DNA from 2 places in the Mesobacillus sp. ABV4_180 genome. Region 1 is predicted to be linked to the other one. Evidence: a T-box and tRNA genes for the amino acid it is inferred to sense, from the RefSeq annotation. Region 1 holds a T-box; the other holds one or more tRNA genes.

Region 1 (4,059 bases):
TTCATATGTATATAAAAAAATGGACAGGCCGGGGTGAGGGAAGTGTGTTATGTAAAATTTATAAGTGAATTGGTTCAATCTGATGATTTTTAGATTACTTGTTTTGACAATTGGATTTGGGATTGCTGTTTCGGGTGGAATAAGCACGATTGCTTATTTGAATATGATTATAGTCGGGCATGGCGTGGAAGAGTATCTTTCGTTCATTGCTGGAAGGATAGAATGCTACCTGTTGCCGGCTGGGATTGGAATCATATGGCTTAGTATTTATTGGCCCCATAATAATGAAAATGAAAATTGATCTTCCTTTAAAGGAATAATTTTACTTATTGCTGCCCATACTGATGGACAAACAGTTTCTTGAAGTGAGGGGTTATATATCATGTTGTATCTTCATGATGTCTGGGTAAACTGGTTCGAAGGGGAAGAGAACGGCTATAATGTCTGCCATTTTCACGAATGGCGCAAGGACGATGGGGTAGAACTTCTGGATCAGGTGCCGCTTCTGAAAATTGACCATCTGCTATTTAATTACATTGAAAATGATTTATCAGAGTTGCCTCAACAGCTTCTTGATGACATTTACCGCAAGGCATACTTGAGGAAGAACCATGAACGTACACAGCTTGATTACTGTTTCGTTGTTTCAGATGGTACAGGGATCCTGGCTGTTGATACAATTGGCTATAATATCCCGATTCGAAAGAGCCGTCTGATTCCGCGTCAGGAACAGCTGGTGTATGAAATGATCGAAAACCAGGATATCATTCAGTACGGATTCAATGACCAAACTGCTCTGAAGGATTTTCATATTTTATCGCCTTCTCCGGATTTAATGCGGGGATTGACGCGAAAGGAAAGACAATTGAAGCAATTGTTGTTCATGGCGATGGATCAGCTTAATTCTTCGAAAAACGTAGCAGAAGTCCGATACTGGTTCACTGAATGGAAACCAGAATTATATGAAGAAATACAACGCCGCTCGTTTGAAGATGTGTGGGAACAATTATATGAAGAAACTAAGTTCGGCTGGTCAGGAAAGCATGAGAAATTCTGTGAAAATTTAATAAAAGGACAGGCATTCTTCGAAAAACTGTGGGAGATGGAGCACGGTCCAAAAGTAAATTAGGAGCTGAGATCAATCAGCTCTCTTTTTGTGCGTAAGCATGAAAGAAGCTGACCTGAAAGTCAGCTCTTATTATGCTTATTTTCTTTTGCGGCCTAGCCCCATCGCATTCTCCATTTTTTTGACCATTTTGTTCGCGACATGGTTGGCTTTTTCAGCACCACGGTCGAGAATTTCATCAAGTTCTGGAGAATCGATCAATTCAAAGTATTTTTTCTGGATCGGTTCAATGACATCAACAACAACCTTCGCAAGGTCAGCTTTGAAATCTCCATATCCTTTTCCATCATATTGTGCTTCAATATCAGCAACTGGCATGCCTGTTAAAATTGAATAAATAGATAACAGGTTAGAAATTCCAGGCTTATTCTCTTTGTCATATTTCACGATTCCTTCAGAATCGGTCACAGCGCTTTTGATTTTCTTTTCAATTTGTTTTGGATCATCCAGCATCGAAATGAATGCCTTGCTGTTTGGATCTGACTTGCTCATTTTTTTCAATGGATCCTGCAGTGACATTACCCTTGCCCCAACCTTGGCAATCCGTACTTCAGGAATGGTAAAAATGTCATTGTATTTCTTGTTGAATCGTTCAGCAAGATCCCTTGTAAGTTCAAGGTGCTGCTTCTGGTCTTCACCGACAGGCACAAGATCCGTTCCGTAAAGAAGGATATCAGCTGCCATAAGTGGCGGGTAGGTTAAAAGTCCAGCTGAAACAGCTTCTTTCCCATGTGATTTATCCTTGAACTGGGTCATTCTTTCGAGTTCGCCGATATAGGCGACACATTGCATCATCCATCCCGCCTGAGCATGTGCCTGAACTTCCGACTGGATGAAAAGAGTAACCTTTTCAGGATCAATGCCGGAAGCAATGTACAACGCTGCCAGGCTCTTAATATTTTTGCGAAGCTGCATTCGGTCCTGAGGAACAGTAATCGCATGTTGGTCAACAATACAGAAATAACAATTATACTCATCCTGCAATTCCGTGAATTGCTTCATTGCGCCAATGTAGTTTCCGAGTGTAATGGTACCGCTTGGCTGAATACCGGAAAAAATAGTTTGCATGTAAAACGCCTCCTGTAAATAAGTAAATATCGTACTCTTTCCATATAAACTGGGGAAAAAGCATAAAAAAGACCATTCGTCCCTACATCAGTAGGGACGAATGGTCCGTGGTGCCACCCTAATTACTCAATAATGAGTCACTTTACCCATGCCGATTAAGCATGGATTCCTTTAACGCAGGAATTACGCCTGGCTCTACTAAAATTCAAACCAGAAGCTCAAAAGTCCATTCCAAATGCCAGGCTGTTTGTTCCCACCACCCACAAACTCTCTGAAAGCCTTAAACAAGTGTACTATTCTTCATCATTGCTTTTATGAAGCATTAAGATTTATTAAAAACGATTATAATCAAATATCTGTCAATTAGCAAGGGACGACAGCTGATTTTTTACAGGTAATATACATATAACGCAGAAAGCATCAGGATGAAATCCAAAAGTCCAGTGATGAGCAGGGGATGGGCATTGAATGTGATCATCTCGGATAATGGTGTCATCTCTTCGAAAGTCTTCTTTTTTTCTTCCTTGCCTGCAAAGACTGTGCGGAAAGAATAGGACATCGTATCAAAGAATCCTGAATTAACTGTGTATAGCAATAAGGATGAAAAAAGCAGAATACTTGCTATATAAAAAGAAATATTAATATAGTTGAGCAAAGAAAGTCCATGATAATAGATAAGAGATAGAACTAAAACGAACGTTTGCGATCCTAATACTCCAATAAAAATTTTCCCAACTCTTTTACTCATTTTTCTATTTCTCCCTTAAATTGTTATTTCATAAAAGCAATTTTCCGCATATACCGTCCAAATAAATCAAATATTACATTGGAAATTACATTGATTTTATAGAAGAAACGCTTATAAGTCACCATTATAACACATATGATTAAGGAAATTTATTACTATTGTTTCAAAGTTGTAAATTTTTCTCGTAAAAATATTGAACATTTAAATTAATCTATGTATAATAGGGAATGTAAAAAGTTTTCAGAAAACAACAAAAAAGAGGGGGACATAACTTTGAAAAAGTCGAAATTTTCATTGCTTTTAGTTTTGACTCTAGTATTCTCTCTATTTCTGACTGCATGCAGCGGAGATAAGAATACTGGAAAAGAGGAGCCTGGTGACGAAGGTACAACAGGCGAAGAAACTGCTAATGTACCACAAGAATTAAGAATGTTGGATTCTTCTGCGATTCCAACTATGGACACCGTTCTTGCTGAAGGTTCTACAAGTTTCACTTACATAAACAACGTAGGTGAAGGTCTTTACCGCCTTGACCAGAACCACAAGCCAGTTCCTGCCCTTGCAGATGGCGAGCCAGAAATCAGCGATGATAACCTTGTTTACACTTTCAAACTTATTGATTCAAAATGGTCTAACGGAGAGCCTGTAACAGCTCACGATTTCGTTTTTGCATGGCAGCGCGCAATCGACCCTAAGACTGCTTCTCCATATGGTCCATACATGATGGGCGGCAAAATCAAGGGTGCAGCAGAAATTACAGAAGCTGGATCTAAGGAAAAGCCTTACGATGTAACTACACTTGGCGTTAAAGCTCTTGACGACAAGACTTTAGAAGTAACTCTTGAAAAGCCAATCGCTTACTGGCAAGACCTTTTCGCTTTCCCAACATTCTATCCTCAAAACCAGAAGTTTGTTGAAGAGAAAGGCGAAGCTTTTGCTAGCAATGCTGAAAACTTACTTTACAACGGTCCATTCGTAATGGAAACTTGGGAGAGCACTGACGCGGAAGAGTGGGTACTAACAAAGAACCCTAACTACCACAATGCTGATCAAGTTAAGCTTGAAAAAATCACTGTAAACGTAGTAAAAGATTCTAACTCTGCTGTAAACGCTTTTG
Region 2 (4,059 bases), 260 kb from region 1:
CGCCGAAAATGTACCGGGGCTAAACGTATCACCGAAGCTGTGGATTGACATCTTAGATGTCAGTGGTAGGAGAGCGTTCTAAGGGCGTTGAAGCTAGACCGTAAGGACTGGTGGAGCGCTTAGAAGTGAGAATGCCGGTATGAGTAGCGAAAGATGGGTGAGAATCCCATCCACCGAATGCCTAAGGTTTCCTGAGGAAGGCTCGTCCTCTCAGGGTTAGTCGGGACCTAAGCCGAGGCCGAAAGGCGTAGGCGATGGACAACAGGTTGATATTCCTGTACCACCTCTTTATCGTTTGAGCGACGGGGGGACGCAGGAGGATAGGGTAAGCGCGCTGTTGGATATGCGCGTCTAAGCAGTTAGGCTGCAAGTGAGGCAAATCCCGCTTGCGTGAAGGCTGAGCTGTGACAGCGAGGGAAATTTAGTACCGAAGTTCCTGATTCCACACTGCCAAGAAAAGCCTCTAGCGAGATAAATGGTGCCCGTACCGCAAACCGACACAGGTAGGCGAGGAGAGAATCCTAAGGTGAGCGAGAGAACTCTCGTTAAGGAACTCGGCAAAATGACCCCGTAACTTCGGGAGAAGGGGTGCTCATTTGGGTGAATAGCCCGGATGAGCCGCAGTGAATAGGCCCAGGCGACTGTTTAGCAAAAACACAGGTCTCTGCGAAGCCGCAAGGCGAAGTATAGGGGCTGACGCCTGCCCGGTGCTGGAAGGTTAAGAGGAGGGGTTAGCACACGCGAAGCTCTGAATCGAAGCCCCAGTAAACGGCGGCCGTAACTATAACGGTCCTAAGGTAGCGAAATTCCTTGTCGGGTAAGTTCCGACCCGCACGAAAGGCGTAACGATCTGGGCACTGTCTCAACGAGAGACTCGGTGAAATTATAGTACCTGTGAAGATGCAGGTTACCCGCGACAGGACGGAAAGACCCCGTGGAGCTTTACTGTAGCCTGATATTGAATTTTGGTACAGCTTGTACAGGATAGGTAGGAGCCTGAGAAACCGGAGCGCCAGCTTCGGTGGAGGCGTCGGTGGGATACTACCCTGGCTGTATTGAAATTCTAACCCGCGCCCCTGATCGGGGCGGGAGACAGTGTCAGGTGGGCAGTTTGACTGGGGCGGTCGCCTCCTAAAGAGTAACGGAGGCGCCCAAAGGTTCCCTCAGAATGGTTGGAAATCATTCGCAGAGTGTAAAGGCACAAGGGAGCTTGACTGCGAGACCTACAAGTCGAGCAGGGACGAAAGTCGGGCTTAGTGATCCGGTGGTTCCGCATGGAAGGGCCATCGCTCAACGGATAAAAGCTACCCCGGGGATAACAGGCTTATCTCCCCCAAGAGTCCACATCGACGGGGAGGTTTGGCACCTCGATGTCGGCTCATCGCATCCTGGGGCTGTAGTCGGTCCCAAGGGTTGGGCTGTTCGCCCATTAAAGCGGTACGCGAGCTGGGTTCAGAACGTCGTGAGACAGTTCGGTCCCTATCCGTCGTGGGCGCAGGAAATTTGAGAGGAGCTGTCCTTAGTACGAGAGGACCGGGATGGACGCACCGCTGGTGTACCAGTTGTCTTGCCAAAGGCATCGCTGGGTAGCTATGTGCGGACGGGATAAGTGCTGAAAGCATCTAAGCATGAAGCCCCCCTCAAGATGAGATTTCCCATAGCGCAAGCTAGTAAGAACCCTGAAAGATGATCAGGTTGATAGGTCAGAGGTGGAAGCGCGGTGACGTGTGGAGCTGACTGATACTAATCGTTCGAGGACTTAACCAAATAGATCATTCGTTCTTCTTGAATTCTTCTTACACATTATCTAGTTTTGAGGGAATAAAGTTTTTTGCGAAAGCAAAATAACTTTCAAAAATTTCTCTTGCAAAATGCATAAAAAGCAGTATAATAGATATTGTCTTGAAAAAAAATGTCTGGTGGCGATGGCGAGAAGGTCACACCCGTTCCCATACCGAACACGGAAGTTAAGCTTCTCAGCGCCGATGGTAGTTGGGGGTTTCCCCCTGTGAGAGTAGGACGCCGCCGGGCAGGATGCATTTTCCATCCAGTTTCTCAGATACGGATCGTGAATCCAAGTCGCAGAAATATTGATTATTCCGCAGTAGCTCAGTGGTAGAGCACTCGGCTGTTAACCGAGCGGTCGTAGGTTCGAATCCTACCTGCGGAGCCATTTGGAGAGCTGTCCGAGAGGTCGAAGGAGCACGATTGGAAATCGTGTAGACGGTTACCGCTGTCTCAAGGGTTCGAATCCCTTGCTCTCCGCCATATAAACTTTATACATGGCCCCTTGGTCAAGCGGTTAAGACACCGCCCTTTCACGGCGGTAACACGGGTTCGAATCCCGTAGGGGTCACTTGATTTTTTCACAACAATGGAGGATTAGCTCAGCTGGGAGAGCATCTGCCTTACAAGCAGAGGGTCGGCGGTTCGATCCCGTCATCCTCCACCATAAAAACTTTATTACCGTCGCGGGGTGGAGCAGCCCGGTAGCTCGTCGGGCTCATAACCCGAAGGTCGCAGGTTCAAATCCTGCCCCCGCAATCAATGAGTTATTTTCAAGTAATATACTTGAAAATACTTTGGTCCCGTGGTGTAGCGGTTAACATGCCTGCCTGTCACGCAGGAGATCGCCGGTTCGATCCCGGTCGGGACCGCCATTTGTGGCTCAGTAGCTCAGTCGGTAGAGCAAAGGACTGAAAATCCTTGTGTCGGCGGTTCGATTCCGTCCTGAGCCACCATATATGCAAATCTGATGTACCAGGAAACATGATGAAATGGCTTTTTTAAAACTTGAAATCATGTTATAATGGAGGGGTAGCGAAGTGGCTAAACGCGGCGGACTGTAAATCCGCTCCCTCAGGGTTCGGCGGTTCGAATCCGTCCCCCTCCACCATTTTACAGGGGTATAGTTTAAAGGTAGAACGAAGGTCTCCAAAACCTTTGGTGTGGGTTCGATTCCTGCTACCCCTGCCAATTTTATAATGGCGATTGTGGCGAAGTGGTTAACGCACCTGATTGTGGTTCAGGCATTCGTGGGTTCGATTCCCATCAGTCGCCCCATTATAATCACAAAATTAATATTGTTGCATACAATATATTGGGCTATAGCCAAGCGGTAAGGCAACGGACTTTGACTCCGTCATGCGTTGGTTCGAATCCAGCTAGCCCAGCCATTTTGCGGAAGTAGTTCAGTGGTAGAATACAACCTTGCCAAGGTTGGGGTCGCGGGTTCGAATCCCGTCTTCCGCTCCAAAATGTTCGGCGGCATAGCCAAGTGGTAAGGCAAAGGTCTGCAAAACCTTTATTCACCGGTTCAAATCCGGTTGCCGCCTCCACTAGATTTCTAGTGTGAGCAGTAAGAAAGATCAATTTAATATGCCGGTGTGGCGGAATTGGCAGACGCGCACGACTCAAAATCGTGTTCCTTCTGGAGTGTCGGTTCGACCCCGACCACCGGTACCACTTTTAATATAAACAGGATAACCTGTTTTCTTTATTTTCAAAGATATGTATGCGGGTGTAGTTTACTGGTAAAACCTCAGCCTTCCAAGCTGATGTAGTGGGTTCGATTCCCATCACCCGCTCCATACATACGTGACTAACGCAGCATTTCGTTTCTCTAAAACGAAGTGTTGCGTTTTTTCTTTTTACGAATTCAATTGTAAGTATGTAATTGAACTAAAAAGTTATATAAAAGATTGATTGTTAATGGGTTCTGATTGTCGTTGAACAGAAAAAGGATGCATCAGCATCCCACAATTTTATACGTGCCTGTTCCACCATGGATTTGGGTGAACATGTTCATCAGTGATTCCGTCATTTTTTTCTTGTCTTCGTGAGTAGAAGATGGTCTTAAGTAAACGATTTGAAGTGCGTTTGTCGTACTTTCTGTAACCGAGGTTCTTGCCGAATCGACGAAAGGGCTGCCGAAGGGGCCTTCGTCATCAGCAGAGACGATCAAGTTGCCTAAGTTATTTGTCCTTCCGTTCAGTCCAGCGTATTCTTCGCTTTCATCTCCAATTTTGATTGTTACATTCCCATGCAATTTATCACTGT

The links. A T-box is a leader RNA that pairs with one kind of tRNA and senses whether it is charged. The one in region 1 lies ahead of trpS (tryptophan--tRNA ligase), so its partner is inferred to be a tRNA-Trp.
Region 2: it encodes a tRNA-Trp, which carries the amino acid that the T-box ahead of trpS (tryptophan--tRNA ligase) is inferred to sense. The anticodon was not compared.

What each region holds. Positions count from the first base shown of each region.
Region 1 covers NZ_JBSWTJ010000001.1:3,384,625-3,388,683, reverse strand. Annotated here, with positions in the region: gene ACXAEA_RS17380 (YuzI family membrane protein) at 83-301, shown strand; gene ACXAEA_RS17375 (DUF3603 family protein) at 383-1,129, shown strand; gene trpS (tryptophan--tRNA ligase) at 1,205-2,194, opposite strand; T-box leader at 2,284-2,510, opposite strand; gene ACXAEA_RS17365 (DUF3899 domain-containing protein) at 2,583-2,942, opposite strand; gene ACXAEA_RS17360 (peptide ABC transporter substrate-binding protein) at 3,216-4,059, shown strand, end outside.
Region 2 covers NZ_JBSWTJ010000001.1:3,648,529-3,652,587, reverse strand. Annotated here, with positions in the region: rRNA gene ACXAEA_RS18695 (23S ribosomal RNA) at 1-1,767, shown strand, start outside; rRNA gene rrf (5S ribosomal RNA) at 1,916-2,031, shown strand; tRNA gene ACXAEA_RS18685 (tRNA-Asn) at 2,099-2,173, shown strand; tRNA gene ACXAEA_RS18680 (tRNA-Ser) at 2,177-2,268, shown strand; tRNA gene ACXAEA_RS18675 (tRNA-Glu) at 2,285-2,356, shown strand; tRNA gene ACXAEA_RS18670 (tRNA-Val) at 2,377-2,452, shown strand; tRNA gene ACXAEA_RS18665 (tRNA-Met) at 2,471-2,544, shown strand; tRNA gene ACXAEA_RS18660 (tRNA-Asp) at 2,585-2,660, shown strand; tRNA gene ACXAEA_RS18655 (tRNA-Phe) at 2,666-2,741, shown strand; tRNA gene ACXAEA_RS18650 (tRNA-Tyr) at 2,812-2,896, shown strand; tRNA gene ACXAEA_RS18645 (tRNA-Trp) at 2,903-2,976, shown strand; tRNA gene ACXAEA_RS18640 (tRNA-His) at 2,988-3,063, shown strand; tRNA gene ACXAEA_RS18635 (tRNA-Gln) at 3,102-3,176, shown strand; tRNA gene ACXAEA_RS18630 (tRNA-Gly) at 3,181-3,255, shown strand; tRNA gene ACXAEA_RS18625 (tRNA-Cys) at 3,264-3,338, shown strand; tRNA gene ACXAEA_RS18620 (tRNA-Leu) at 3,381-3,465, shown strand; tRNA gene ACXAEA_RS18615 (tRNA-Gly) at 3,517-3,590, shown strand; gene ACXAEA_RS18610 (B3/B4 domain-containing protein) at 3,749-4,059, opposite strand, start outside.